DNA from 4 places in the Desulfitobacterium sp. LBE genome. Region 3 is predicted to be linked to each of the others. Evidence: riboswitches for the same ligand, from Rfam matches in the RefSeq annotation. Region 3 holds a riboswitch; each other region holds the start of a gene.

What was found. Region 3 has a riboswitch for cobalamin ahead of DESLBE_RS14830 (anaerobic ribonucleoside triphosphate reductase). Riboswitches for the same ligand answer to the same signal wherever they lie in the genome.
Region 1: another riboswitch for cobalamin. It lies ahead of DESLBE_RS04125 (ABC transporter substrate-binding protein); the one in region 3 lies ahead of DESLBE_RS14830 (anaerobic ribonucleoside triphosphate reductase).
Region 2: another riboswitch for cobalamin. It lies ahead of DESLBE_RS16570 (ABC transporter substrate-binding protein); the one in region 3 lies ahead of DESLBE_RS14830 (anaerobic ribonucleoside triphosphate reductase).
Region 4: another riboswitch for cobalamin. It lies ahead of DESLBE_RS23445 (AIR synthase related protein); the one in region 3 lies ahead of DESLBE_RS14830 (anaerobic ribonucleoside triphosphate reductase).

Annotation. Positions count from the first base shown of each region.
Region 1 is NZ_VLKD01000001.1:825,185-832,839, reverse strand. Features, by position in the region: gene DESLBE_RS04145 (RNA-splicing ligase RtcB) at 1-973, shown strand, start outside; gene DESLBE_RS04140 (GntR family transcriptional regulator) at 1,187-1,558, shown strand; gene DESLBE_RS04135 (ABC transporter ATP-binding protein) at 1,555-2,253, shown strand; gene DESLBE_RS04130 (hypothetical protein) at 2,247-3,044, shown strand; cobalamin riboswitch at 3,095-3,278, shown strand; cobalamin riboswitch at 3,362-3,543, shown strand; gene DESLBE_RS04125 (ABC transporter substrate-binding protein) at 3,721-5,292, shown strand; gene DESLBE_RS04120 (ABC transporter permease) at 5,294-6,289, shown strand; gene DESLBE_RS04115 (ABC transporter permease) at 6,286-7,101, shown strand; gene DESLBE_RS04110 (ABC transporter ATP-binding protein) at 7,114-7,655, shown strand, end outside.
Region 2 is NZ_VLKD01000001.1:3,491,894-3,499,548, reverse strand. Features, by position in the region: gene DESLBE_RS16605 (Msr family ABC-F type ribosomal protection protein) at 1-59, opposite strand, end outside; gene DESLBE_RS16600 (helix-turn-helix transcriptional regulator) at 515-721, shown strand; gene DESLBE_RS16595 (hypothetical protein) at 718-1,182, shown strand; gene DESLBE_RS16590 (radical SAM protein) at 1,222-2,559, shown strand; gene DESLBE_RS16585 (hypothetical protein) at 2,742-3,056, shown strand; gene DESLBE_RS16580 (MarR family transcriptional regulator) at 3,276-3,731, shown strand; gene tsaA (tRNA (N6-threonylcarbamoyladenosine(37)-N6)-methyltransferase TrmO) at 3,756-4,163, shown strand; cobalamin riboswitch at 4,213-4,394, shown strand; gene DESLBE_RS16570 (ABC transporter substrate-binding protein) at 4,517-6,070, shown strand; gene DESLBE_RS16565 (iron ABC transporter permease) at 6,253-7,248, shown strand; gene DESLBE_RS16560 (ABC transporter ATP-binding protein) at 7,248-7,655, shown strand, end outside.
Region 3 is NZ_VLKD01000001.1:3,123,095-3,130,749, reverse strand. Features, by position in the region: gene DESLBE_RS14855 (FmdE family protein) at 1-200, shown strand, start outside; gene DESLBE_RS14850 (nucleotidyltransferase domain-containing protein) at 473-781, shown strand; gene DESLBE_RS14845 (nucleotidyltransferase substrate binding protein) at 762-1,160, shown strand; gene DESLBE_RS14840 (YjfB family protein) at 1,290-1,487, opposite strand; gene nrdG (anaerobic ribonucleoside-triphosphate reductase activating protein) at 1,589-2,101, opposite strand; gene DESLBE_RS14830 (anaerobic ribonucleoside triphosphate reductase) at 2,101-4,470, opposite strand; cobalamin riboswitch at 4,618-4,802, opposite strand; gene carB (carbamoyl-phosphate synthase large subunit) at 5,016-7,655, opposite strand, start outside.
Region 4 is NZ_VLKD01000001.1:4,972,900-4,980,554, forward strand. Features, by position in the region: gene coaBC (bifunctional phosphopantothenoylcysteine decarboxylase/phosphopantothenate--cysteine ligase CoaBC) at 1-65, shown strand, start outside; gene metK (methionine adenosyltransferase) at 71-1,261, shown strand; cobalamin riboswitch at 1,430-1,612, shown strand; gene DESLBE_RS23445 (AIR synthase related protein) at 1,710-2,522, shown strand; gene DESLBE_RS23450 (ECF transporter S component) at 2,607-3,119, shown strand; gene DESLBE_RS23455 (energy-coupling factor transporter ATPase) at 3,132-4,913, shown strand; gene DESLBE_RS23460 (energy-coupling factor transporter transmembrane component T) at 4,904-5,716, shown strand; gene DESLBE_RS23465 (cobalamin-dependent protein) at 5,878-6,525, shown strand; gene DESLBE_RS23470 (uroporphyrinogen decarboxylase family protein) at 6,518-7,655, shown strand, end outside.

The sequences.
Region 1 (7,655 bases), 2.3 Mb from region 3:
GGAAGTAACCCAGCTTGAAGGTTCACACCTTGAACTGCAAAAACTGGATAAGCTGATCTATGAGAAAATTCCCAGCGGCTTTAATATCCGCAATAAGGAGCACCGTTTTCATGAGAGTATTGATTTGGATGATCTCAAATGCAAAAGGGAAGTCAATTTAACCCGTGCCCGCAGAAGCATCGGTACTCTGGGCGGGGGCAATCATTTTATCGAGATCAATCAAGACAGCCGGGGAATTTATTATTTAGTAATTCACTCAGGGAGCCGCCATTTAGGCAATGAAGTAGCTAAGCTGTATCAAGAGGAGGCTTATCGGGCTTTAAATAAGTCCACAAAGGCCGATATCGAAGGATTGATCGCCGAATTGAAAGCCGCAGGGCGGGATAAGGAAATTCCCAAAGAGGTCAGACGGAAAAAGGCAGAGGTCCTAACGGATGTTCCCAAGGCTTTAGCCTATGCTTCGGGAGCACTTTTTCAGGACTATATCCACGATATGAAAATTGTCCAGCATTTCGCGGCCCTAAACAGGAAAGCCATGGCGGATGAAATACTTAAAGGGATGAAACTCAAGGCCGTGGACCAGTTCACGACCATTCATAATTACATTGATACAGAGCACATGATTCTGCGCAAAGGCGCAGTCTCAGCCCAAAAGGATGAACGGCTCCTGATTCCCATCAACATGCGGGACGGCAGCCTGATCTGTATCGGCAAAGGCAACCCGGACTGGAACTATTCAGCTCCGCACGGAGCCGGCCGCCTCATGAGCCGCTCCCAAGCCCGCAGTTCCCTGACCTTGACCCAATATAAAGAAATGATGCAAGGGGTATTCTCTACATCGGTCAACAAAGAAACTTTGGATGAATGCCCCTTAGCTTACAAGCCCATGGAAGATATCATCAAAAACATCCACGATACGGTGGAGATCGTGGCTCAGATTAAGCCGGTTTATAATTTTAAAGCAGCGGATTGAACGAGACTTCAGTTCAGTATAAAGTAAAGCCATGAAAAGTTAAGCCATGATTGGGAGAACTATCCTTCCGATCATGGCTTTTTACTGCCGTTCACTTGCTTATTAATATAATGATGGAACAAAGTATATAACCTATCTTGACATCGAGAGAGAATAGTGTATTATTGTATTAAGAAATTAATACAATAATACACTGAGACAAGAGGTGAGACCATGTCATGGGATTTAAAGACGGACAGACCGATTTACACCCAGTTAATTGAGCAGATTCAGCTGAAGATTTTCTCCGGAGCATACCCTCTGGGGTCAAAACTGCCTTCGGTCCGGGATATGGCCCAAGAGGCGGCTGTTAACCCCAATACTATGCAAAGAGCTTTAGCCAAAATGGAAGAGGACGGATTGATTATAACCCACCGCACCAGCGGTCGATCGGTAACGGAGGATGCGCATATGGTAGAGATGGCCAAAACCCAAGTAGCCAAAGAACAAATTGCTGAATTTCTGGAAAAAATGAAAATGATGGGCTTTGAACAAAAAGAGATCCTAACCATCATCAACACTATGGCAGAGGAGATGAAGAAATGAACCCAATCCTGGAATGCAAGGGGCTGACCAAGAAATACGGCACCAAGGTGGCCCTGAACACGATTAACTTAACTTTGGAACGGGGTCAGATCGTGGGCCTTTTAGGACCTAACGGCAGCGGGAAAAGCACCCTGATCAAACTGGCCAATGAGCTGCTCACCCCAAGCGGGGGCGAGATTCTGATCGATGGCCAAAAGCCGGGTATCGGGACCAAGAAAATAATCTCCTATCTCCCGGAAAAAACTTACCTCAATGATTGGATGAAAGTTCACGAAATCATTGAGTTCTTCCAGGACTTTTATGAGGATTTCAAGCCGGAAAAGGCCTTCGAGATGCTGAAAAACCTCAACATCAATCCTCATGACAGACTTAAGACCATGTCCAAGGGCACCAAAGAAAAAGTTCAGCTCATCCTGGTCATGAGCCGTGAAGCGGATCTTTACCTCTTAGATGAGCCTATCGGCGGAGTGGACCCGGCAGCCCGGGATTATATCCTGAAAACCATTCTCAGCAACTACAATGAAAAGGGAACTGTTCTCATCTCCACCCACCTTATCTCTGAAATTGAAAATATCCTCGATTATGTTGTCTTTATCAATCAAGGTCAAGTTGTCTTGACCTCCACAGTGGATGAAATCCGCAGTGAAAAAGGTAAATCCGTCGATGCCTTATTCCGGGAGGTGTTCAAATGCTAAGTAAGTTGATGAAATATGAGTTGAAAGCCACAGGAAGAGTTTTCCTGCCCTTATACCTGGCTTTATTGGTTTTCGCCCTGATTAACCGCTTCATGCTGGGAGTAAGTTCCAGCCACCACTGGCAGGCTCCGGCGGTCATCAGTATGGCTGTTTATATTTTTATCATGGCCGGTATCTTTGTTATGACCTTGATTATGACGATTCAGCGTTTCTATAAGAATCTTCTCTCTGAAGAAGGCTACCTGATGTTCACTCTCCCTGTCAAACCCTGGCAGCACATTGTCTGTAAGATGCTGATCTCCATGTTTTGGTTAGTGATCAGTTTCTTCGTGGCCATGCTCTCCATCATACTCATCGCTTTAAAAGCAGGGGACTGGGAGCACATTATGAGGGAGCTGACCCAACTCTTTGGCACATTATGGGGTTATCTGGGCACATCGGTTTATTTGTATTCCGTCGAGGCTGTGATCGGGATCTTCCTCATTTTGGCATCGGCCATTTTAATCCTCTACGCCTCGATTGCTGTTGGCCACCTGTTTAATCAGCACCGTATTCTGGCCTCCTTTGCTGCCTTTATCGGACTCAATACCTTAACCCAAATGATCAGCATGGGGATTGGTTTTATAATAGGGCATGGCAATGCCTGGAATATTACCCCGGGGAATTTTCTCACTATGCACACGGAGATCCACCTTTTCATTGCCTTCATACTGATTGAGTCGGCACTGATCACGGCTGCTTACTTCGCCATCACCAATACTATTTTGAAGAAGCGTTTGAATCTCGAGTGATCTTTGGGTTGTTAATTGTCATAATATATGTTATAAACAATATAAGTGAATTAAATATTCAGTTTTTAGGTGCCTCTGATTTATCGGAGGATAATAGGGAACCAGGTGAAATTCCTGGACGGTCGCGCCACTGTATGCGGAGAGCTTCTTTTATAACCACTGGTTTTATCCGGGAAGGAGAAAGAAAGCAAAGACCCGCAAGTCAGGAAACCTGCCTAATACTGGTTGTCTACGCCTTTCGCGGAAAAAGGGATATGACGGTTGCACTTGTGCTTTAACCCATTTTCTTAGCGAAAATGGGTTTTGTTTGCTTTAAAACCGAATACATAGCTTAAGGTGCCCATAGGGAGAATAGGGAAACCGGTATAAGTCCGGTGCGGATCCGCCGCTGTAATCGGAGACGAATCCCCAGAATGTCACTGTCTTTTTTAGAGATGGGAAGGCGTGGGAGGAGGATGACACGAGAGCCAGAAGACCTGCCTTTTAGAAAGCTGATTAAGTACACTAGTAAGGCTTTTTTAGGCTTGTTCAAGGTAAGTTCTCCCTGCATCATTGCAGGGAGATTTATTATTGGGGAGACTCTTTCGCCATAAGGAGGTGAAAATGGATAGCGAAATATCCATATTCCAGTTGATATAACATGCTATTAAAATCAAGAATAAAAGGAGAAGGCCATATGAGAAAAATAGTATTATTGCTGTTGCTCGCCGGACTAATGCTGATGGTGGGCTGTTCTGCTTCTAACGGCGGAAAAAATATCACAGAAAATGTCATAAAAGACGAGATTACTATTTCGGCTGGGGTCAATTTAGTAGCGGGCGGTTTTGATCCGACCACAGGCTATGGCGTATGGGCGCCGGATATATTTCACAGTCACTTGTTGCAAGTCAAAGAAAATAACCAATTGGTCAATGATTTGGCTACCTCTTATGATGTCAGTACCGATGGATTAACGTACACCTTTAAGATCCGCAATGATGCAAAATTTGTTGATGGCCATCCCTTAACTTCGGAAGATGTGGTCTTTACTTTTGAAACAACCAAAAGTAAAGCTTCCGCTGCGGATCTGACCATGCTAGATTCAGTTGAAGCCTTAGACGAAAGTACTGTTGTTTTCCGCTTAAAAGCCCCCTGGTCTACGTTTGTCTTTAATCTAAGCGAGGTGGGAATTGTCCCCAAGCATCTCTATAATGAAAACTATGGGGATCATCCGATGGGCTCCGGTGCCTGGAAAGTTGCCGAATTTGCAGTTGATCAGAAGTTGATCCTGGTACCGAATGAACATTATTACGGCCCAATACCGAAGTTTAAGAAAGTAACCATCTTAAAATTGGATGAAGATGCGGCTCTGGCGGCAGCGAAATCAGGGCAGTTGGACTTGGTGCTTGTCGAATCTGAATTTGCCAGCACGCCGGTTGACGGAATGAAACTATATAGAATGTCCGCCATGGATGCTTTTACCATTAACCTGCCAACGATTCCGGAAACGACCGACCCTTCAGGGCAAAAAGTAGGCAATAATGTCACAAGTGATCCGGCGATTCGCAAAGCCTTGAACATTGGGATAAACCGGCAGCTCATTACCCAAAACGCTTTGAACGGATTTGGGCAAGTTACTTATGGAGCGGCGAAGGAACTTCCCTGGAGTAATGGCGACATGTTTAAAGACAACCAGGTTGAAGAAGCGAAAAAGATCTTGGAAGATGCCGGCTGGAAAGATACTGACGGGGACGGCATCCGGGAGAAAAATAATATTAAGGCGGAAATCGTGATAACAGGACGAAGCAATGATCTGGCGCGTTATAATACGGTCGTTGCTCTGGCAGAAGATGTGAAAAAGCTGGGAATACAGATTATCCCCAAATCCGCACCTTGGTCGGAATGCCGGGAAGCGAGGAATTTACCGACTTGCTGGGTCTTTGGTCAGCCTAATCCCATAGAATTCTATCGTTATTATGATTCTTCGCAAATTGGTGTAGCGGTTATCGGCAACCCGGCTTCTTATACCAATCCGGAGGTTGATGCGGTTATCCAAAAAGCCCTTGCGGCAACGAACTCTGACGAGGCAAATAAATACTGGCAGGAAGGCCAGGCTCTTGCGCAAAAGGATATTCCGTACTTGTGGATCGTTCGTCCGGAAGTCACTTATCTTGTCAAAGAAGGGCTGAAGATCCTCTCTTTGCAGAAATTGCCAACCCGGGGGCAGGGGATTTCCATTGTAGAAAATATGAATGAGTGGTCCTGGTAGTATGAGTACCACGGTATATAAAGGATTGGGGCGCTATTTCAGCAGTACTTTAGTACGGATGCTGACTCTGCTTGGGGCCGTGAGTCTAATCAGCTTCATGCTTATTGCGCTGTCGCCGATTGATCCGATCGACGCTTATTTGGGTGATGCCCACGTCTCCGAAGAGCAAAGGGCGAATATCGCTGAACATTGGGGTCTTAACAAATCGCCTGTAGAGCGCTATGGCATCTGGATAACCCATGTCCTTCAGGGTGACATGGGCGAATCTATCACTTATCGCCAGCCTGTCGCGAAGGTTATCGGCGAGCGTTTCCGGGCGTCGCTGGCCTTGATGGGAGTAGCCTGGGTGTTGTCCGGGGTGCTGGGGTTTACTTTGGGCATTATCGCTGCCGTGAATAAGGGGAAGTGGATCGACCGCTTTATTAAAACGTTTTGTTTGATATTGGCATCCACACCGCTTTTTTGGCTGGGCTTACTCTTTTTAATGGTTTTTGCTGTCTATTTACAGTGGTTTCCCTTAGGATTGGCAGCCCCCATCAATAAATTGGCCCATGAGGTTACTCTAGGTGATAAAATTTATCATCTGATTCTACCTGCCTTAACCTTGAGCATTACCGGTGTAGCCGGCATTGCCCTTCATACCCGTCAGAAGTTCATTGACGTACTTAAGAGTGAATATGTCCTTTTTGCTAAAGCCCGGGGGGAAAAACCCCGGGAGATTATTAGGCGTCACGGATTGCGCAATATCGCCTTGCCCGGCATAACGCTGCAATTCGCTTCGGTCAGTGAACTGTTTGGCGGGTCGGTGCTGGCGGAGAAGGTTTTTTCTTATCCTGGTCTGGGAAACGCGGCTACCCATGCCGGATTGAAAGGAGATGCTCCTTTGCTGCTGGGTATTGCCTTATTTAGTGTGCTTTTTGTATTTACGGGAAATTTCCTGGCCAATGTGATCTATGGGATTGTCGATCCTCAAATCCGGGAAGGAGGCTCGTCATGAATCGCCGTCGAAAAATTATGCTGATTATGGGGAGCGGTCTCTTGGTTTTAGCAGCAATTACCATCGGGGGGATTCTGATGGACTCTGCTTTGTATGCGCCGAACTATGACTTTAGAAGTCAGGCGCCTTCATGGAAGCATCCCTTTGGCACCGATTACTTGGGGCGGGATATGTTTTTTCGGACGATGGCCGGACTTTCATTGAGCATACGCGTTGGGCTGCTGGCGGCAACAGTCAGCTCGGTTATTGCCCTTGTGCTGGGCAGTTTATCGGCTGTCTTTGGCGGCAAGATAGATACAGCGGTTAATTGGCTGGTTGATCTTTGCATGGGGATTCCCCATATGATTCTGCTGATTTTGATTTCGATTGCGCTGGGGGGCGGAGCAGTTGGAGTTATTACCGGGGTTGCGGTAACTCATTGGCCAAGTTTGACCAGGGTAATCCGGGCCGAAGTCATGCAGGTAAGATCAGCCCACTATGTTCAACTTGCCCGCGCTTTGGGAAAAAGCCCTTGGTATGTGGCAGCCAGTCACATCATTCCTCATGTTCTTCCCCAGTATCTGGTTGGCTTGATTTTACTTTTTCCCCATGCCATTTTGCATGAGGCGGGAATTACATTTCTTGGTTATGGGTTACCTTTGGAAGTTCCGGCAGTAGGGGTCGTTTTATCTGAATCAATGAAGCATCTGGCTACGGGGATGTGGTGGTTGGCCTTTTTCCCCGGATTAGCTTTGCTCTTGGTTGTCATGCTCTTTGATTTTATAGGCGACTATTTAAAAATTTTAATCGATCCCTATGCGGCTCATGAGTAGGAGGTTTAGAGAGTGGCTGAAGCTAAGCAGACCGTTATCTTGGATGTTCAGGGGCTTTCGGTAACCTTTGAGGGTTATGATGCCTCATTGGAAAAAACAACAACCCTGGCGATTGCTGATTTGAGTGTTCAGATTCGTACCGGGGAAATTCTGGCCATAGTCGGCTCCAGTGGTTCAGGGAAAAGCTTGCTTGCTCATGCTATCATGGGTATTCTACCTTACAATGCCCAAGTTGGTGGTAAAATGGCCTATAAAGACCAAGAGCTGACCCCTGAATATCGGGAAAAGCTGCAAGGGAAGGAAATTGCCTTTATTCCCCAATCCGTGGCCTATCTTGACCCGTTGATGCGTGTTGGCGAACAGGTGCGGGGCACCGGAGGGGAAAAGCTGCGGGAGGCTCAGCGGAAAGCTTTTGCGAAATATCGCTTGGATGGAAAAGCAGAAAAACTTTATCCGTTTCAACTTTCGGGCGGTATGGCCCGCAGGATATTGATTTCCACCGCGGTGGTGGCGAATGCAGAGCTGATTATTGCCGATGAACCCACTCCCGGTTT
Region 2 (7,655 bases), 370 kb from region 3:
AATATTTCGCGGCCTTTATATTCCACATAAATATCAGTTGCTTTTAATAACAGTTCCATAGTTGGCTCCTCCCGTTTTTTATTGCATAGTTCATAGTTTGATATGGCAATAAAAAATGCAGATCGCCAGCCTCTAGATGGGCTTTCGATCTGCATATCAACGAAAAAAGACAAACAACAACAAGGATAGCCTGAAATGGCTATACCCCGCCTGTTTTCCATGTCCTTGCCCGCAAAGATAAACACAACAAAAAAGCCCACAATGTGGAAGGATTTACTGCTTTTTTATTGCCTGTTTACCTTAAACGGACGGAATACATAGATTATTATGTCCCCTTTATTCTCTAAATTTGCAGGTTATTATAGCACTTCAAGAATATGATTGTCAAATTGCTAAGATTTTGAAGGCAATAAAGTTCGTAAAAAAGGGAAATGTCAGGTACACTTGACATCCCGGGAAGACTCTGTTATGTTTTGTATAAGGTGTACCTTACATCATAGGGGGAGACAATGCCATGCACAATAAAGTAAGGATATTGCGCGAGGAATGGGGACTTACCCAAAAAGAGCTGGGAGAAAAAGTGGGAGTTTCACGTCAGGCCATCAATGCCATAGAGACAGGTAAATTTAATCCTTCCCTATGGCTTGCTTATGATCTGGCCAAACTTTTTAAGGTGTCCATTGAGGAGCTCTTTCTTTTCATTGAGGAGGATAGAAAATGAAGCAACTGCTTAAGAATCCGGCCACCAATGCTATCGGTCTAAGCCTCTTTACAGCCTTTTACAGTCTAATCTTTATCGTAACTGCCGGTCATGTTGAGTTTGTTAATCTTTTGTACTACAGCCGGTCGGACGGCAAAAGTTCCTTTTGGACCGGTTGGAGCTATTTTCTGGCTTCCGGATATCATGCTTACATCGCCTACGTCTTGATAGCCCTATCCATTTTGGTTGTGTTGATGCTTTTGACGCGCAGGCATCCTTATGATGAGTATCACACAGACGTCCTGATCAAGTGCTTGGCGGTAGCGACGATTCTTACCCTTGCTGCTATTGCCATATTCTATTTGCTGGTTTTAAGTGAACCTAACGGTATTGTAGAAAAGTTTACGCTGTTCATCGTTATACACTGGGTGACGGTAGTACTGGCGGATTTGGTTTATGTGCTGATATGCAGATGGAGATAGAAATTAGAAGCTAGAAGCTAGCAGTGGAGATAAGAGATTATGAAAATTGCACTGATCCAGCCTAAAATGAATAAAAGGCCTATGGATACGGATCTGAAGACCCGTATGTCTCCTCCCTTGTCACTGCTTACTTTGATGGGTCTCACACCTGAGGGTCACGAGGTGATCATGGTGAATGAGAATGTGGAGAAAATAGATTATGCTTGCGGCGCAGAGCTGGTTGGTATCACCATTACCTTGGATGTCATGCCCAGAGCCGTAGAGATTGCCGAAGAATTCCACCGTTTGGGGATACCCGTTGTAGCCGGGGGAATTCATGTTACCAGCAGTCCGGATGAATGCCGGGGATATTTCGACGCCATTTGTATCGGCGCTGCCGAGCGGGTATGGGAACGGATGATCGAAGATGCGGAAGAAAGCCGATTACAGCAGGTCTATCATGATATGACGGATTTCCGGGGGGAGGAGATTGCTTCTCCGGCTTATCACCGAATCGATAAAAACCGCTACCTCTATACCAATATCATGACCACAAGCCGCGGCTGCCCCAACCGCTGTGGCTTCTGCTACAACAGCTGCCGGAACAGGATGTATATCCGCCGCCCCGTTACGGATGTGCTCAGAGATATCGAAGGCCTGGGAACCCGGCATATCCTGTTTATTGACGATAATTTCATCGGTGTGCCTGCCTACACTCGTGAATTGCTTAATCATCTGCGGGGCAGGGAGTTAAAATGGAGCGCCGCTGTCACCACGAAAATCGCCGACTATCCCGATGTCCTGGATTTGATGGCAGAAACGGGCTGCCAAAGCCTTTTTATCGGTTTTGAATCGATCAATAATTCCTCATTGCATGGCGTAAATAAGGATAATCAGTTTGAGAAGTATGAAAGGATTGTCACAGCAATACACAGCCGGGGCATTATGATCAATGCCAGCATGGTATTCGGTCTGGATGGGGATGAACCGGATGTTTTTCAGAGAACACTGGACTGGCTGGTCAAGAACAAAATTGAAACCCTGACCTCCCATATTCTCACTCCCTATCCCGGCACAGAATTGCATGGCCGGATGAAAGAGGAAGGCCGCATCCTCGATCATGAACTGTCCAGGTACAATACAGCTCATGTGGTCTTTCAGCCCAAGGGAATGACGGCAGAGGAATTATATAAGGGCTATCTATGGATCTACCGGGAGTTTTATTCCTTTCCCAATATATGGCGCCGCAGGCCGGAACATAAGGCCCAGCGCAAATCCTTTTTTTTATTTAACATTTTATACCGTAAATTCGGTGGGCTTACATCGGTGCTGGCGCGAATTATTCCCATGAGAACGGTAGGGCGGCTGGCGGCAAGGATCTCCTATAGGGTAAAATAGGGTTCAATGACATATATGGTTAAGTAGTAGCATGATATTGATGATATGTATTGTGAGTTATCAAATAACTAAAGTAGTTAGGGCAGCTCTATATGGGCCAATATGATGGGAATAGGCCTGCGGTCTATCGGCGGCGGAGCCGATGTTTTCTAAAGTCACCCAAGAGAGGAGGGGGACTAAAAGTGAAAAGATTAGTGTTAAGTGTCCTGCTTTTAATAATAAGCTTTTTTCTCAGCATTATAGCACTTAAGTTTGAAATGAAAATAATGGGTCCTGAAGAGGGTTATAATGTGCCTTTTCCAGCTTATCTGATGGCGTGCCTTCTGTATCTTTTAGTATTTTGCGGCATTTATAGTGCCCTAAATCCTCTATTCCAAAATTATAGAGACAATGAAAAATATGTGCTGACAGGTGTTTTCTCTGTGTTGCTATTTGTTGTGTTCAGATTTCCTCTGTCCTATCTTGGACTTATCTGGTTAAATCCTATCTTGTATTAATGCTTAGCGTTAAGAAATTAGGCATCATACAGGATTGTTAAACCTTGTCGCCATAAGAGAAAGTTATCAATAGAGTAGTTGACAGATTTTATTGAATAGTATAGCATATTAATAACTTGTGTTGAAAAACAACAAAATAATAGGGGTTTTTAGGATTAATTGGTTGCGATAGCAACGAATTAATCCTGAACGCTGCCGACATAACTAAAAGGAAAGAGCATGAACGAACGTATAGACAAAAGAAAATCACTGATCAAAGCGATTTCAGCCATCGATCGTTATAGCCAGACCTATATCGGCAGAAATGTCAAAGACTATAACATCGGACAGGGACAATGGGCATTTTTGACCCAATTGCTGTTTAATTACGATGGTATAACTCAGGAAGAGTTAAGCGAACTACTCAATATCGATAAGGCCAACACAGCGAGAGCCTTGAAAAAGCTTGAAGAAGAGGGTTATGTATACAGAGAAGAAGACCCTAAAGACGGGCGTAAGAAAATTGTTTATGTCACAGCCAAAGCAAGGGACTTTGAACAAGAATTTCATGAAGTGTTTAAAGGATTAAACCGGATTCTGGCCAAAGATTTTACGGAGGATGAGCGGGAAACCGCCAGGCGGATTTTGTATAAAATGCTGGATAATATCGCCGATTATGAACGCAGGCATAGATAAAAGTGGCCTAAGGAGGAGAAGTCAGTGGAGATCTTAATGAAACCGATCGGCTATATCAAGTCTCCTTATAAGGAAAAAGGCGAAGCCCCCAGGCAAAGCACTCTTTCGGGAGAAACGACGGCTGTTATTGAAATTCTCGAAGAATACCAGGAAGGTATTGCCGATATCCAAGAAGGAGAGTATGGGGTCATTTTGTTTTACTTTCATAAATCCGAGGGATATAAGCTGATGACCCTTTCCCGCAGAAACAATCAGGTTATGGGTGTGTTTTCCACACGATCCCCCAACCGGCCCAACGGCATCGGTCTGTCCACAGTCCGGTTTGTGAAAAGAGAGGGCAACCGTCTGTTTTTTGAGGGAGTGGATATGCTGGATAATACCCCCGTACTCGATATTAAGCCTTATATTGACCCGGCCGCTGTGGCCGATTGAACGAAACTTGTTTTAATGACATAGGGATAGAGCTTGTTGTTTAAAGCTGAATAAGAAACTATTGACAGGTTTACGCAAGTAATGAAAAGGGAATCAGGTGCAAATCCTGAGCAACCCCCGTTACTGTAAGCGCCGTTAAAGATTTATTTATCTTCATGCCACTGGCGAAGACTGGGAAGGCGATAAATAAAGGCGCGAGCCAGGAGACCTGCCTGTTAATAAAACTACAATTCATTTTCCGGAGGGGAGGGTGATTTATTTTCTTTGCCCAAAATTAAAGAGAAGACATAAAAAAACCAGGACAGATGCTCAGACTCCGGTCAGGAAAAAGTCAGGAAGAAAGGTGAAGAACAATGGAGAAACGCTATAGCCAAAGAATAGTTGCCTTATTGGTCATGGTCATGATCATACTCTTGGGGGGCTGCAATTCATCAGCCGCCAACCAACCGGCGGAAAACCCACCGGCTGAAAAAGCAGTTGCAGCCGGGACTTACACGGCAAAAGCAGCCGGTTATCACGGAGATCTTGAAGTGACCACGGAAGTGGATCAGGAAGGAAAAATCACAAAGATTACCATAGGCGAAAATACGGAAACCGAGGATGTTGGCGGCATCGCCATGGAGAAAATACCCCAGCGTATTATAGAAGCTCAATCCCTGGATGTGGACGTGATTGCCGGTGCGACACTGACCAGTAAGGGGATCATCAATGGGGTGGCCGCGGCCTTAAAGGAGGCCGGTGCAGATCCTGTTCACTACGGTTATGTTGCCCCTGAAGAAGAGAGCGGGGCGATCATGTCCCCTCTGAATAAGAGTGCCCTACCCGTAAAGAAAGAAACCACCGGTTCCATAACCATTAAGGATGTCAAAGGCCGGGAGGTAACCCTTGACCTGCCTATTTCCTCCTATGCTATCAGCACCATGGATGTCATCGACTATATTATACCGCTGAAAGGTGAAGAGGCTTTTGCTATGCTGGTTGCTTCCGGACAGGACGGCGGTGGCGGTATCCAAAAATATGCTCAGCTGTATAAGCCCATTGTCGGGGACTATACCCAACATTTAGGCCAGATTTCCGATCATAACGCGCCTTTTGACCTGGAAATGGTTTTGTCCATGAATCCCGATGTCCTCATCGTCAATTCAGCTATGGCCGCTCATAAATATGCCTTGGAAATAGAGGAACAGCTTACGGCGGCCGGAATCAGCATTGTTCTCATCGATGTTCCCGGCAAGACATTGGATAAGTCGGTTCAGGAGACCATGAAGCTCCTGGGCAAGATTTTCCAGGAGGGGGAAAAAGCCGCTGAAGTAGCAGCGTTCATAGATAAGCAGTATGAACTCCTTGCAGCCAAAAATCTTGCTCAGCGTCAGAATAAACCCAAGGTCTATTATGAAAAGTCAGGATATTCCGAGGTCTACGGGAGCACGGGAACCAGCGTTTCCGGATGGGGTCTGCCGATTGCTATTGCCGGCGGCGACAATATTGCCGATGCCGTTCTTTTAGATAAAGCATCAGCCGGAGGAAGCAGCAATACCCTTGATCCTGAGTATGTCATTAAAGCCGATCCTGATTACATCATTCTCAGCGGAGTCAATGACGGCTGGCTGGACAGTCTTAAGCAAAAGAAAGAACCTCCTCAGTATGATATTATCAACAGAACCGGCTGGAGCAATTTGCAGGCGGTTAAAAACAACAATGTCTATGAATTTGCCCACTCAACCAGCCGCTCCATTTATGCTTTTTACCCTTGTCTGAAAATGGCCAAGCTCTTCTACCCTGAAGAATTTAAGGATCTGAATCCGGAAGCGGTCCTTGATGAGTTTTTCGATCAATTTATGCTGGTGGGCAGCGATATCAGCACCTGGTTTACGGGCCTTGAAGACCGTATTTCCCTAAAGAAATAAAAACGGCAAGGGCTTCGGAACGCTGGAGGCACAAGGGGGTTTAAGACCGGCCTTTGCTCCGGCTCTCCGCGGCCCTTTTGGATGCCGGTTATGCAAGAAAGACTAAGGGGTGAATCAAGATTAAGCATGAGGAAAATGCCAACCGAAAATTATATAATATGCTGATCAGGAGAAGGATCTTTTTGATTATCGGTCTATCCGTAAGCATGGCAGCCCTGGTGATCCTAAATATTTCCATCGGTTCCTCTTCCATAGCGATTCACGATATCTTAAGAGTGCTGTTCACGGGGGAAGGGGATGGGCATAACTCCATGATCATCAAGGATATCCGTCTGCCTATGGCTCTTATGGCTGTAGTGGTGGGGGCGTCCCTGGGCATCAGCGGCTGTGAATTGCAGACCATCCTCCGCAATCCCATTGCCAGCCCCTATACCCTGGGAATTTCCGCCGCCGCCTCCTTCGGAGCAGCCATGGGATTGATTTTAAACGCCAATGTTCTGAAATCCTTAAAGGTCCCGGAAACCCTGGCTGTAACGGTTAACGCTTTCATCTTTGCCCTTATGGTGGCTGTGGCCATTTATATCTTTTCCCGTCAGCGGCAAATCAATAAAACGGCCATTATCCTCTTCGGTGTGGCGCTGAATTTTCTTTTTAACTCCCTGACCATGGTTCTGCAGTATATTGCCGATGAAAATCAGCTGCAAAGCCTGATCTTCTGGAATTTCGGCAGTTTGTTGAAAACCACCTGGAGCAAGTTTTTCATTGTTGCCCTGGTGCTGGTCATCTGCTTCTTGGTTTTGTTCAAAAATGCCTGGAAGCTGACCGCTATGACTTTGGATGATACCAAAGCCAGGAGTATCGGGGTGGATACGGCCAAGGTGCGGCGAATGGTTATATTTGTGAGTTCCCTATTGGCCGCCGTATCCGTCTGTTTTGTAGGAACCATAGGTTTCGTCGGTCTGATCGCTCCTCATATTGCCCGCCAGCTGGTGGGTGAAGATCAACGCTTTTTTATGCCTTTATCGGGACTGCTGGGGGCTTTTGTCATGTGTCTGGCTTTCGTCATCAGCAAGCTGATTATCAGAGGGGTCATCCTGCCCATCGGCCTGGTCACCTCAATCATTGGCATCCCTTTCTTTATTGCCATTATCTTCAGTAAAAAAATGAGGAGTATGTGATGTTAAAGGTAAGTAATTTAAACTTTTCCTATAAAGGTTATAAGAAAAGCAAAGGCTCCCATAAGGTATTTAGCGGATTTAGTCTCGAATTTGCCAAAGGCTTTAATGTTATCCTTGGTCCCAACGGAGCGGGAAAATCCACCTTGATTAAAGCTATTTTCGGGCTGCTGGATTATGAGGGAGAGATTTTTTACGGTCAGGAAAGCCTTACCGCTATGTGTACAGAAGATAAAATCAAGCTTATGTCCTATTTACCCCAAATGGACGTCGATCTATCGACCCTGACGGTTTTGGAAATGGTCATCCTGGGAAGATTGCCGGAACTGAGCCATAAGGTGTCGGATGAAGATTTGGATATTGTCATGGATACCCTTCGGTCCCTTAATATAGAACACCTGGCCCCCCGC
Region 3 (7,655 bases):
AAAACTATATCCTGACTGCTCCTATGGATGATGTCTTTGAGTTTAAAAAGCCTGGTTTTACCTTGCCTAAGCAGGCCCGCCTCTTTAAGACGGTGATCTGTGAAGTCTGCGGAGAAGGCGCGCCTGAGCATAAAATGAGGCTCCAGGAGGGGAAAAAGGTGTGTCTCGATTGCTTTGAGGATTATTCAAGAGGATATTGATAGTCAAGCCTTGGGACAGAGTTCATTTGAAAATTGTAAATTGTTTTTTAGATAACCCCGTAGTTGTATTGGCTGCGGGGCTTCTTGTGCCCAACAATTTGTCCAAACAAAAGGTGGTTTTTCTTTGAATTTTTATGCTAAGAATTTACTTGCGAAAATGGTATAATGGGTTTGTCTGGAAAAGTGTACACTAGTATGAGCGTTTTGAACGTATCGAATCCTGAAGGATTGGGGAGGGGGGAGACCCTCCTTTAGGGGATTATGTGTAGGGGATGGTTAACGTGAACTTAGACAAAAGACTAGTGGAGAGTATCCAAAACATTGGGCAAAAATATGCAGTTGAAAGAATTATTCTCTTCGGCTCCCGTGCCAGAGGAGATAATAAAGGGCTTAGTGATATTGATTTGGTCATTTTTCCACTGCCTGAATTCGATAAACGAGGAAGCCTTCTTAGTGAGTTCGATGACCTAAGAACCCTTTTGAAATTAGATATCTTATTCCACGATAAACATATGGATTCACGTTTGCTGGAAAATATCAAGAAAGAAGGTGTTACCCTCTATGAGCGAACCCTACACTAAGTTAGATAATTTTGAGAAAGCATATGCGCGACTCAAAGAGGGAAGTAACCGGTATGACGGAAATGATGATTTAATGAGAGATGGATTAATACAGCGTTTTGAGTTTACTTTCGAGTTAGCATGGAAAACTTTGCAGGCCGTCTTTGAGGACGAAGGGTTAATCGGTCTAAATTCTCCAAAGAGAATCTTACGAGAGGCCTTCGCCACTGAAGTCATTGGGAATGAGGAGTTATGGCTTTCCATGCTGGACGATAGGAATGCTACTGTTCATATTTACAACGAAATGACTGCAGTAAGGATTTGTCAAGATATAAAGGGAAAATATGTCCCTGCTTTTGGTGAATTAGTAGAACGAATTCGAGAACGGTTAAGTGAGTAGTTCGTCCACGGTGATACTATGAAATAGAATAAGCATTCGTAAGTACGAAAAGGCCCCTTGCCAGGGAAAATGAGTTCACCGGCAAGGGGTCTTTTTAGCTTATAGATAAGTGGGGGTATAAGGATATCCCTATACTAATACGTCAAGTTTACTGCCAAGATGAGGATTAACAGATGACTCCATCTCACCGGACATCCCCGCTGTCATAGCCAAGAGAGAATTCGTCTGCTCCTGAGAAGCATTCATAACCATCTTCATGACCGATAGCGACGCCTGCTGTTTGAGCTGAACCTGATTGGAAACGACGGATAAAGCGGCTATATCCATGGGCAATCCCTCCTCTGGATCTACTATAGCACAGCCTGGCGGTTTAGCCAAACCTTTTTCAATGAGCACAAGGGTCTTTTTCTTTGCGTTTCTTTGTGAATTTAAACCGAGGCCAGAACAACCTTACCCTGTCTCAAACTTTCCTGCACATCGATAACCCGCTGGTTCTCCGAACCCCTAAAGGGTAAGAGAAGGTTCCTTTCAGCCAATTGGAAAGGCCCGTCCACCAGGAGGTCCGTCTGTTCCAGCAAGAGAGCCCAGGCGGGGTTCTGTTCACTTGAGGCAGTGAGTTCTTCATAGGTATATCCTGAGTAAGTCATGACATGGAAGCCTCTCTGCCGGGCGGACTGTGCCAGCAAGGCAAAGCCGGCCGCCTGGGCAAAGGGTTCCCCGCCGCTTAAGGTGATGCCGTCTAGAAGAGGGTTCATGGCTAAACGCTGAAGAATTTCCGCGATGGCAACACTTTTTCCTCCTTCGTAAGCATGAGTCTCAGGATTATGGCAGCCGGGACAGTGGTGGGGACAGCCCTGGGCGAACACCACCAGGCGTATGCCCGGGCCATCCACAATGGACTCCCCGATGATTCCTGCGATCCGGATGCAGGAGTCCATCATTAAAGCGTCCCTTTCTCACCGATGGAGGAGTCAAGGCAATTCAGGTGTTTAATCCGATCCCGGACTTCGGCTTTTTTGGCGTCGTTAAAGCGATCCAAGGTTCCCACCAGATAGCCGGTGATACGGCGGATGCGCTCAAAGGGAGCAGTGCTTTCTTCGCGGCCGCAGCGGGGGCATTCGTTGCCGATGATTCCTGTATATCCGCAGACGGGATCCCGATCCACAGGATGATTGACAGCACCGAAGCCGATGCCGGATTCTTTCATGCAACGGACAATTTTCTCAAAAGCCTCCAAGTTTTGAGTGGGATCGCCATCAACCTCCACATAAGTGATATGGCCGGCGTTGGTCAGCTCATGGTAGGGGGCTTCAATCGTGATTTTGTGAAAGGCGCTGATCGGGAAGCTGACGGGGATATGGAAGCTGTTGGTGTAGTATTCTTTGTCTGTGATACCGGGGATGCTGCCGAAAAGCTCCCGGTCCATTTTGATGAAGCGGCCGGAGAGGCCCTCGGCAGGAGTGGCCAAGAGAGAGAAATTCAGCCCGTATTCCCGTCCTGCTTCATCCATGCGCCGGCGCAGTTGCTGAACAATCTCCAGTCCCAGCTCCCGTGCCTCTTCCGATTCCCCGTGATGCTGCCCGGTTAAGACCATAAGGCATTCAGCCAGTCCGATAAAGCCCATGGAAAGGGTGCCGTGCTTCAGCACTTCGCGAATTTCATCATCCCAGCCCAGTTGGTCGGAATCCAGCCAGATTCCCTGTCCCATCAGGAAGGGGAAGTTCTTGACTTTTTTACGGGCTTGAATTTCAAAACGTTCCAGGAGCTGATTGATAACCAGGTCGATTTTCTCATCCAGCATGGCGAAGAATTCGGTGCGGCTTTGGTGGCTTTTGATGGCAAGACGGGGGAGGTTAATGGTGGTGAAGCTGAGATTTCCCCGTCCAAAGATGGTTTCCCGGGAAGGGTCGTAAATATTGCCGATCACCCTGGTGCGGCAGCCCATGTAGGCAATTTCCGTCTCAGGCCTGCCGGGGACATAGTATTGCAGGTTAAAGGGAGCATCAATAAAGGAGAAGTTGGGGAAAAGTCTTTTGGCACTGACCCGGCAAGCCAGCTGGAATAAATCGTAGTTAGGATCACTGGGATTATAATTAACCCCTTCTTTCACTTTGAAGATATGGATAGGGAAGATGGGGGTTTCGCCGTTGCCCAGACCTGCTTCGGTGGCCAGGAGCAGGTTTTTGACCACCATACGGCCTTCCGGGGTGGTGTCCGTGCCGTAATTGAGGGAGCTGAAGGGAATTTGGGCTCCGGCACGGCTGTGCATGGTATTGAGGTTATGGACCAAAGCTTCCATAGCCTGATAGGTTTTTTTATCCGTCTCGGCAAGAGCTTTTTTGACGGCAAACTCCTGAGCTTTGCGGATGGTAGGCATGTCCAGCTTAAGATTAGGCAGGGTTTGAAGCAGTGCGGCTTCCTGCTCAAAATAATCCGGGTCAGAGGAAAGGGTAGGTGTATGCCCTTGGTTGGCAAGGGCTGAGAATACATCCTTGAGATGGGCTTCCAGCTCTTCCTGATCCACATCCTGATGGATTAAAAGCTCGCAGGCTTTAAGCAGGTTCTGTCTATAAAGCTTAATATAGGTTTTGGCTACTCCCGGCGCCATACCGTAATCAAAATTAGGAATGCTTTGGCCGCCGTGTTGATCGTTTTGGTTGGACTGAATAGCGATACAAGCCAAAGCACTGTAGCTCTGGATATCATTGGGTTCTCTTAAGAAGCCGTGGCCGGTCCCAAAGCCTTCTTTGAAAAGTTTAATAATATCGATCTGGCAGCAGGTAGTGGTGAGGGTGAGAAAATCCATATCATGGATGTGAATATCTCCTTCTTTGTGGGCTTTGGAGTGTTCGGGCTTTAAGACAAACATCTCATTAAACTGTTTAGCTCCTTCGGAGCCGTAGCGCAGCATGGTGCCCATGGCGGTATCTCCGTCAATGTTGGCATTTTCCCGCTTCATATCATTATCTTTGGCTTCTTTAAAAGTCAGCTCCTCATAGACCTTCATAAGCCGGGTATCCATTTCCCGGACACGGGTCCGTTCCGCCCGATAGAGAATGAATTCCTTGGCTGTGCGGGCGTGGCCTCTTTCGATCAGGATCTTTTCCACAGCATCCTGAATTTCTTCCACAGAGGGGACTTTTTTATGTAGGTTAACCTCAAGGTAGTTGACCACTTCTTCCGCAAGAAGGAGAGAGGATTGATAGTCCTTGCCTCCTGTGGCACTGGCTGCCTTAAAGATAGCGTTGGCTATTTTTTCAATGTTAAAAGGAGCTTCCCGTCCGTCGCGCTTGCGAATCTTAGTAATCAAATACAATCTACCTCTTTTCTCAATCTGATCTCTTATCATCGTTCAGGGACTCATGATGACATCCGAAACAAAAACTTCCCGACAGAGATGCCGAGAAGCTAAAAACAACATGCCGTTAGCAGCCCAACATACTCTATCCTCCGTAGAGTTGGTGGTATACACATAGGCAGGTCTTCTGACTTAGGATCATCTATACTTCTTACCTTCCCGAAACCCTTTCAGTGGTAATGCCAAGAAGTATATTTCCCTTACAGCGGCGGGACCGTGCCGGCCTCTAACCGGCTTCCCTTTTCAACTGTGGTTGTACAGTCACCTATGAGATTCCTTATTAATGAACCAGTCTCATTATACATCAAAATCTCGTTGAACACCATATATAGATGAAAGTTTATAAAAAAACACTATATATAGGGGTGTGCAACCGAAAACCAGTTGAGCTAAGACTGATAAAATCATATCTTAAAAGCAAGGGGACTGTCAACGATCTAAATCACATTATCTAATTACATGAGCCAAATTATATGATCTGAATTATATTACCGAAATTACATTATCTCACCATGATATTCCTGCAGGGATTTAACCACGGTTTTATTGGCTGCCGCCTCCTGAGATGCGGCAATTCCTTTGGCGCTGGCTAAGGCGGCCGGGGTGGTGGTGATATAAGGGATCTTATACTTAATGGCGGTCTTGCGGATGTAGGAATCATCTTTGAGGCTGCGTTTGCCGATGGGGGTGTTAATGACCAATTGGATCTCGCCGTTCATAATACCATCAGTGATATTGGGACGGCCTTCCTCAATTTTATGGATGAATTCGGCGTCAATGCTATGATCCTGAAGGAATTTCCGGGTCCCCTGAGTGGCTTTGATCTTAAAGCCCAGCTTGAGGAATTCCTGGGCGATTTCGATGACCCCTGAAGAGCGGTCCTGTTCGGCAATGCTCATAAGGACGGTTCCGCTGAAGGGCAGGGAGGAGTGGGTTGCTTCCTGAGCCTTGAAATAGGCCAGGCCGAAGGAATTGGCCATGCCCAAAACCTCTCCGGTGGAACGCATTTCCGGGCCGAGGACGGGATCTACTTCAGGGAATTTGTCAAAGGGGAAGACCGCTTCTTTGACGCCGTAATGGGAGATCTGAGCAGGCTTGAAGTTGGTTGCGATATCGTTCTTTTGCCCGGTATAATCAGCCAGTATCAACTCCGTGGCCAGCCTGGCCATGGGGGTGTTGCAGATTTTGGAGACCAGGGGTACGGTGCGGGAAGCTCTGGGATTGGCCTCTAAGACGTAGACCTTATCCTCGGCGATGGCGTACTGGATATTCATAAGCCCTACCACATGGAGTTCCTGGGCAATCCGCTGGGTATAATCGATAATGGTGCGCAAATGGCGGTCGGCAATGGTCAGGGGAGGAATGACGCAGGCACTGTCTCCGGAATGGATCCCCGCCAGCTCGATGTGCTCCATAACGGCAGGGACGAAGGCATGAGTACCGTCTGAGACGGCATCGGCTTCTGCTTCGATGGCATTCTCCAGGAATTTATCGATAAGAATGGGGCGTTCCGGGGTGATGTCCACGGCGGCGGCCACATATTCCCGCAGCTGTTCTTCATCAAAGACAATTTCCATGCCCCGGCCTCCCAGGACATAGGAGGGACGAACCATGACGGGATAACCGATCATCTCCGCCGCTGCCAAAGCTTCCTCCAGAGTGCTGGCCATACCTGCCTGGGGCATGGGGATAGCCAGTTTCTCCATCATTTTGCGGAACTGATCCCGATCCTCAGCCTGGTCGATGACTTCCGGTACGGTACCGAGAATTCTTACTCCCGCCTCCTGGAGCTGGGCGGCGATATTCAGGGGTGTCTGGCCTCCGAATTGGACGATGGCGCCGATGGGGCGTTCTTTTTCATAGATGCTTAAGACATCCTCCACAGTCAGGGGCTCGAAATATAGCTTATCCGAGGTGTCATAATCGGTGGATACGGTCTCGGGGTTGCAGTTGATCATGATGGTTTCATAGCCCAGGTTTTTTAAGGCAAAAGCGGCGTGAACGCAGCAGTAGTCAAATTCGATGCCCTGGCCGATGCGGTTGGGGCCGCCGCCCAGGATGAGGACCTTTTCCCTCTGGCTGGTGGTGACCTTGTCCGGGGCATTATAGGTGGAGTAATAATAGGAGGCGTTGTTTACCCCGCTTACAGGTACGGCATCCCAGGCCTGGGTCAACCCCAGCCCCAGGCGCTGCCGGCGGACTTGCGTCTCAGAAATACCTAAGAGCTGGGCCAGATAGCGGTCGGCAAAACCATCCTTTTTGGCTTGGATCAGGAGCTCGGCGGGGAGCTCCCGGCCTTGATACTCCAGGATCTTTTCTTCCAGGTCCACCAATTCCTTCATTTGTTCAATGAACCAGGTCTTGACATAGGTGATGGCGGCAAGCTCCGCCGGATCAGCCCCTTGGCGGAGGGCTTCGTACATCATAAAATGCCGTTCACTGGTAGGGGTTTTCAGCAGCTCCAGAAGCTCGGGGAGGGTCTTGGTGTTGAAATCTTTGGCAAAGCCTAAGCCGTAACGGCCTATTTCCAAACTGCGAATGGCTTTTTGGAAGGCTTCTTTATAGTTTTTGCCGATGCTCATGACTTCACCCACGGCCCGCATCTGGGTGCCCAGTTTGTCTTCCACACCCTTGAACTTTTCAAAGGCCCAGCGGGCGAACTTGATCACTACATAGTCACCCCAGGGAGTATATTTATCCAGGGTTCCCTCCCGCCAGTAGGGGATTTCATCCAGGGTCAGGCCGGCGGCCAGCAGGGAAGAGATCAGGGCAATGGGGAACCCGGTGGCTTTGGAAGCCAGGGCGGAGGAGCGGGAGGTACGGGGGTTGATCTCGATGATCACCACCCGGTCGGTTTTGGGATCATGGGCGAATTGGACATTGGTCCCACCGATGACTTCGATGGCTTCCACGATAGAGTAGGCGTATTTCTGAAGCCTTTCCTGAAGCTCCTGAGAGATGGTCAGCATGGGGGCGCTGCAGAAGGAATCCCCGGTATGGACGCCGATAGCGTCGATGTTTTCGATGAAGCAGACGGTGATCATTTGGTTTTTGGAGTCCCGGACCACTTCCAGCTCCAGCTCTTCCCAGCCCAGGACGGATTCTTCCACCAGAACCTGTCCGATCATGCTGGCGGA
Region 4 (7,655 bases), 1.8 Mb from region 3:
ACAAATTAGACGTAGCTCGGCGGCTGGTTCAGGAGATTGCTGAGCGCCTTAGTGAAAAGGAGTGACTTCATTGGCAAAAAAACTGTTTACCTCCGAATCGGTCACAGAAGGACATCCCGATAAAATCTGCGACCAGATTTCCGATGCCATCTTAGATGCTATCTTCGCTAAAGATCCCAATGCCCGGGTCGCTTGTGAGACCTCGGTGACCACCGGCCTGGTGTTAGTCAGCGGTGAAATTACGACTAATTGTTATGTGGATATTCCCAGCACAGTAAGACAAACCATCCGTGAAATCGGCTATACCCGGGCCAAATATGGCTTTGATGCCGATACCTGTGCCGTGCTCACCTCCATCGGGGAGCAATCCGCCGACATTGCTTTGGGAGTGGATAGAGCTCTGGAAGCCAAAAACGGCGAGATGAGCGAGGAAGAGATCGAAGCCATTGGCGCCGGCGACCAAGGGATGATGTTCGGCTACGCCACCAACGAAACGGAAAGCTATATGCCCCTGGCCATTGATCTGGCCCATCGCCTGGCCCGCCGCCTCAGTGAAGTCCGCAAGTCGGATATCCTGGATTACCTCCGTCCCGACGGCAAGACTCAGGTGACGGTAGAGTATGAGGATAATCGCCCTGTCCGTATCGATACCATCGTGATCTCCACTCAGCATCATCCGGAAGCAACTCAGGAGCGGATTCGCCGGGATCTCCTGGAACATGTGGTCTTTCCCGTGGTCCCATCGGAATTGCTGGATGAGAGCACCCGTTATTTTATTAACCCCACAGGCCGTTTTGTCATCGGCGGTCCCCAAGGGGATGCCGGTTTAACCGGCCGCAAGATCATCGTTGATACTTATGGCGGCATGGCCCGCCATGGGGGAGGAGCCTTCTCCGGCAAGGACCCCACAAAGGTCGACCGTTCTGCCGCCTATGCCGCCCGTTATGTGGCTAAAAACGTAGTGGCTGCCGGTTTGGCTGAGCGCTGTGAAATCCAGCTGGCTTATGCCATCGGGGTAGCCCAGCCCGTATCCGTCCTGGTGGAAACCTTCGGAACCGCCAAAATTGACGAGGAAAAAATCGGCGAACTGGTCAAAAATAATTTTGACCTCCGTCCGGCAGGGATCATTAAGACTCTGAATCTGCGCCGTCCCATCTACCGCCAAACGGCTGCTTACGGACACTTTGGCCGCACCGATCTGGACCTGCCATGGGAAAAGACCGATAAAGCCTCTGCTTTGCGGGAGCAAGCAGGCCTATAAATTATAAATTTCAAAAGCAGATGGATCAGGCCGGAGGATTGTTTCAATAGGAACAATCCTCCGGCCTTGATTAGTTTAGAAGATAGAACAACCCCTTACTTTGGCAATAGGACGAATTTTTGACTTGACATTATTCTGGTTTTGGCTAAACTGAATTTAGTAGGTTTTAACAATTTAAGGATTTCAGGTGCCCTTCGTCAAGAAGGGAGAATAGGGAACCGGGTGCAATTCCCGGACGGACCCGCCACTGTAAAGAGGAGTCTCAGCGCTGAATGCCACTGGGTAACTGGGAAGGCAGCAAGGAGACAATGACTCGAAGTCAGGAGACCTGCCTGGATCTGGGGACACATGAAGTTTGGTAAAGTTCATGGTCATTTTGCTTTGTCTGCAAGGAGAAGCGAGGTGGCTATGGACTTTTTATTTTTATAAAAATTATTGGAGAGGAGAGTTGAAGGCCTTGGGATATCAGGGAAGAGATGTTGAGGTGGTTGCCCTGAATGATGCTCAATATCTTGTCGCAGCCTGCGATTCATGCGGTGCTATTGGTGAGAAAGAGCTGGATGCAGTCAAAGTTCCCTGGAGGGTAACCGGCAGGATGACGGCCCGGGTAGCTTTATTGGAAGTGCTGGCGGTGGGAGCAGTTCCCCAGATGCTCAGCATTGCCATTGCCAATGAACCCATACCCGCAGGGGAAGAAATAATGAAGGGGGTGAGAGAAGAGCTAAAGGCTATGAATCTGCTCTCCCTGCCTGCGGCCGTCAGCACGGAAAAGAATATGCCCACAGAACAAACCGGCTTAGGCATTACGGTCATAGGGCTTTGCGATCAGGATAAACTTCGCATTGGCAGAGCCAGGCCGGGCAACAGCCTGTTTTGTCTGGGGCTCCCCAAAGTGGGAACTGAGGCGGCTGACCCGGAAGATCCGGATATTCTGCAGGGGATACATCTTATTCAATTGCTTAATATTCCTGGGGTGTATGACATTATTCCCATAGGCTCCCAAGGGATACGGGGTGAAGCCGAAGCCCTTGCCCAAGCTGTCGGTGCCCGATTCAGAGAAGATACCCAATGTGAACTTGATCTCAATAAATCGGCAGGACCTTCTACTTGCCTCATTTATACGGCAGCAGAGGATATTGAATTAGGGGCTTTCGGCAAGCTGCCCATCCATAAGATCGGCAGGCTGGAGGAGATGGAGGCGGAGGTGGAGGCCTTCCAAACAGGACAGGAAATAAAGACTAAGCTCCAGGAAGAATATTAATGCAGCATTTAAATTTAAACAAAATGAAACTAAATTAAACGAAACGAAACAAAAAGAAAAGAAGAAATAAAGGAGAGAATAACAATGATTGAACCTGCAAAGAAAACAACGGTCCCCAAATCAGCCCAGAATATCAGACGGATTGCCATCATGGCAGTCTTTCTTGCCTTGAGTGCGGTAGGCGCCTTGATCAAAATTCCCAGCCCGCTGGGGACAGTGGCCCTGGATTCTGCTCCGGGTTTTTTCAGCGCTTTGGCTTTTGGCAGCATAGAAGGCTGTCTTGTGATTGCCATAGGTCATCTGCTCACCTCGGCGGTGGTCGGTTTTCCCCTGGGAATTCCTATGCATTTGGTCATCGCCATCGAAATGGCTGTCTTTGCCTTGATCTATCGCCTGGTCAATAAGAAAATCGGTTTAATTCCTGCCGTGATTATTACATCCCTCCTCAATGGTGTGGTGGCGGCCTTTTCCGTATTCCCCATGGGTGGTATGGGTGCAGTCTTAGGGTTAATGCCCTTTCTGTTATTAGGGTCGGTCTTGAATGTTGCCGTATCGGCCTTAGCCTATAAAGCGCTTAAAGGAAGCCGGTTGATCTAGAGGAGTGCTGGGGTGGAGAGAGTGATTGAATTAAGAGATGTTTCTTATCGTTATCCAAGAGCTGAAGAAGAGAGTTTAAAACAAATCAGCCTGACAGTGGCCAAAGGAAAATTCATCGCCTTGATGGGTCCCACAGGAGCGGGAAAAACAACCTTAAGTTTGTGTCTGAATGGATTGATTCCCCAGTTTCTGCAAGGAGAGCTGCAGGGAGAGGTCAGGATTGGAGGGAAAGACACAGGTGAGGTCCGGGTGCAGGACCTGGCTAAACAAGTAGGGCTGGTGCTTCAGGATGCAGAAAGTCAGATCGTCGGGCGAACCGTGGCAGAGGACGTGGCTTTTGGTCCCCGCAATTTCGGCATACCCTTGGCGGAGATTCAGCAAAGGGTTGCCCAAGCCTTGGCCAAGGTCCGGCTGAATGGCTATGATCAGCGCTCTACGGCAGAGCTGTCCGGCGGAGAAAAACAACGGCTGGTGATCGCCGGGGTGCTGGCCCTGGAACCGGAACTATTGGTCATGGATGAACCGGCTTCTGAACTGGATCCGGAAGGACGGTTCCAGGTCTATCGCACCTTGGATGATCTCTGTCGTGAAAGAGAGCGGACGATTCTGGTCGTTGAACATTCCAGTGAAGAAATCCTGCATAGAGCCCACGAAGTTATCGTGCTTAAGCACGGGAAAATTGCCTGGCAAGGGGCGCCGGAACAGCTTTTTCGCAATATCCCTCTTTTGCAGGAATTCGGGATCAAGCCCTTGCCGGTCAGCTTATTAGGCTGGAGTTTTTGCCAAAGAGGATGGATTGAAGGCCAGGACATTCCTTTGGATGTTGCCGAGGCCGAATCCCTGATCCGCAAATTAATAGGGGAGCCAGCCCTACACAACAGAGTGGCCCCGCTGATTGCGCCGCCGGCAAGAGGCAAAGTCCATCAAGAAAAGGAAGCAGAGAAGAGACCGCCGAATTCAGCCTTGATTCAAATTAAGCAGCTTGTGCACCGATTTGAATCGGGACAAATAGGCGTGCAGGGAATCGATCTGACCATTGAAAAAGGAGAATTTGTGGCTCTGGCAGGCTCCAACGGAGCCGGAAAAACCACTTTAGCCAAACACATCAATGGCTTGCTTAAGCCCACCCAGGGGGAAGTTATCGTCAAGGGTCTGAATACCAAAGATGTTGATACGGCCCAGTTGGCCAAAACCGTGGGCTATGTGTTTCAGAACCCTGATCACCAGATCTTTTCCGTCTCAGTGGAGAAGGAGCTGGAGTTTGGCCTGAAGAACGCCGGCTTTACCCGGGCGGAGATTGCAGAGCGGATCACCCAGGCCTTGGCCTTAACCGGCCTGGAAAACTATCGCCAGGTTCATCCCTACACTCTAAGTAAAGGGGAACGGCAGTTCATCGCCGTGGCTTCCGTTTTAGCCCTTACCCCGGAAATTCTCGTCATTGACGAACCGACAACAGGTCTTGACTGGGTGGGAGTGGAGAAAATCATGAAGCTGCTTCAGCAGCTCCATAGAGAGGGGACCACCATTCTTATGATCAGCCATGATATGGACAGCGTTGCCGACTATGCAGAACGGGTGATCATTTTGCGGGGGGGTCAGGTGATGGGGGATGCCCCTCCCTGGGGGGCCTTTGCTGATGAGTCCATGCTCCGGCAGGCGGCAGTCCTTCCTCCCCAATTATGTGTCTTAAATCAAAGACTGCAGGATTTGGGCTATCAAGCGCAATCGGCTGCGGAATTCAGGCGGGCATTGTTTCAGATCATTGAGGAGGGGGAGAGGAAATCTTGTTTATAGACTATTTGCCAGGAGACTCTCTGCTGCACCGTCTCCATATCCGTACCAAAATAGCGGGTTTTCTGGTGGTTGTAATCTGGTGTTTTTTGTTTGAAAACCCTCTCTACAATTTGAGCTTTTTGCTTGGTATCCTAATATTAGCACTGCAAAGCAAAATCGCTTATCAGAGAATTTGGCAGATGATCCGGCCTTTAATGCCCATCTGTCTCTTTCTGCTTCTTTTTACCGGCATAACCTACCCCCCGGAAAGATTTCAGAGCGAAATAAGTCAGGTTATTCTTTTCTCCGCAGCCAATGAGGGGCGGGTTGCCTTGTCCGTAGGCGGCTTTTTAACGGGGGTTAATTACATCTGCCGCCTGCTTATTATGGTATTGGGGTCCTCCCTGCTGACCCTAACGACGCCCCTGGATGAGTTCATGCTGTTTTTGAATCAGCTTAGAGTTCCAGCGGAAATAACCTTTATGATCACGACGGCCTTGCGCTTTATCCCCACTCTGGATAAAAAAAGATTGCTGATTATCGAAGCGCAAAGGGCCCGGGGTGTCAGGCTCAATGAGCAAAGCAGTATGGGGCGGCTCAAAACCTATCTTACGATTATGGTCCCCTTATTTGTCAATGCCATTTTGATTGCCGAGGACTTGGCCAAAGGTATGCTGAACCGCGGTTACGGATATAGGGCCTCGGTAATCCCCAGCCATGAACACCCTGCGACGGCAATGGATTACTGGATTCTAGGAGTTCTTTTGCTATGCTTAGGGGGCGGGCTGTATTTGCGGGTCGGTTTAAACTTAGGGATGCTGTGAATTAAGCGCGAAAGTAGTACAAATTGATTGAATATTTGATATTGACAAATAGTTCTGGCGTGTTAATATAAAACCATAGAACATCTTTTATTTTGTCCCAAGTTGTATATACAGGTATATGTAGCTTTCCGGTTATTAAAAACATTAAGGGAGTGAAAAGGATGCTGGATTTAAATGCATTGACACAGGCCATTGGGGATCTGGACGAAGGACAAGTAGTAAGCTTATTGGAGGAATTTGTTGCCTCCAAGCCCAGTATGGCGGAGGCCAACCAAGTGGTTGCGGCTTGTCAAAAAGGAATGAGCATCGTCGGAGACTTTTATGAAAAAAAGGAGTACTATGTTGGTGACCTTATTTTCGCCGGTGAACTTTTAAGCCAGGCATTTGATCTTTTGAAACCCGTGATTGGCGGAGACAGCAGCAGCAAGGTAGGCAGCATCGTTGTGGGTACGGTTCAGGGGGATATGCACGACATTGGCAAAAACATCTTTGCCAGTATGGTGGAGGCGGCAGGTTTTGTCGTCCATGATCTGGGCATCGATGTGGAACCCGGGGTTTTTGTGGACAAGGTAAAAGAGGTGAAAGCAGAAATATTGGGGATGAGCGGAGTTCTTACCCTGGCCATTGATTCCATGAAAGCAACGGTTGACGCTTTGGCAGCGGCGGGCCTGCGGGATCAGGTGAAGGTCATCATCGGCGGCAACCCTGTCACCGAGGAGGCCTGCAAACAGATCGGAGCCGATATGTTTACAACCAATGCCGCCGAGGGCGTAAAAATTTGTCAGAGGTGGGTGGAACAACATGTCTGATAAGATGGCTGAAAGAACACAGTTATTCACGGATCTGATTGACGGGAAAATCCCCAAGCGGGTGCCCATTATGTCAATGTTTACCCATGAATTTGCTATTCAATATGCCGGTATGGATTTAAAAAAGGTCCAATGGGATACGACGGATTTAGAGGCTTGCTTCGAGAAAGTGTGCGAAGATTTTTATTCCGATCTCCTGCCTGTCTCAGCCTTCAGAATGCCGTCCTTCTATAAGATATTGGGTTCGCGAAACTTTGTCATGGGGTCCAATGGTTTTCTGCAGCATCCGGAGGTGGAAGGGCTCAAAGTAGAAGAGTATGATGATTTTATTGCTTCCCCTTATAATTGTATCGTCGAAAAAGTGCTGCCCAATTTATATTCCGAACTTAACGCCGACCCGGTCACCCGCTCTATCGTCATGGCTAAGGCCTTCAAAGCTTATACAGACGAAAACAACAACTTGTTCAGGATCTATGGGAATCTGATCGGCAAATACGGTTACGGTACCGTATCCCTCTTTGCTGCCTTCTGCGAAGCACCCTTTGATATTTTGACCGACCAGTTAAGAGGATTCAAAAATATTTCCATGGATGTCAGACGGATTCCCGATAAAGTGGAAGCTGCTGTCAATGCGGTCACTCCTTTAATGATCAAAATGGGAACCCAGCCTTTCCCCAACAAATACAATGCCACCTTTATTCCCTTGCACATGGCTCCCTATCTTAGAGGGAAGGATTTCGACAGATTCTACTGGCCCAGCTTTAAAAAACTGGTGGAAGGTCTGGCGGAAAAAGGCATGAGGTCTTATCTGTTTGTTGAAGAGGACTGGATGCGTTATATCGACTATCTGGCCGAGCTTCCGGCCGGAACCGTAATGACCTTTGAGTACGGGGATCCCAAGCTTGTTAAGGAAAAATTGGGCAAGAAGCATATTATCGGCGGTTTCTATCCCCTTACCCTCCTGAAGACAGGGACCAAACAGGAATGCATCGACAAGGCAAAAGAGCTTAATGATATTCTGGCCCCAGGCGGCGGCTATTACTTTACTTTTGACAAGGCGATCATCACTGCTGACAGCGTGAATATTGATAATACCAGAGCGGTTCTGGATTATGTAGCCAATAACGCCA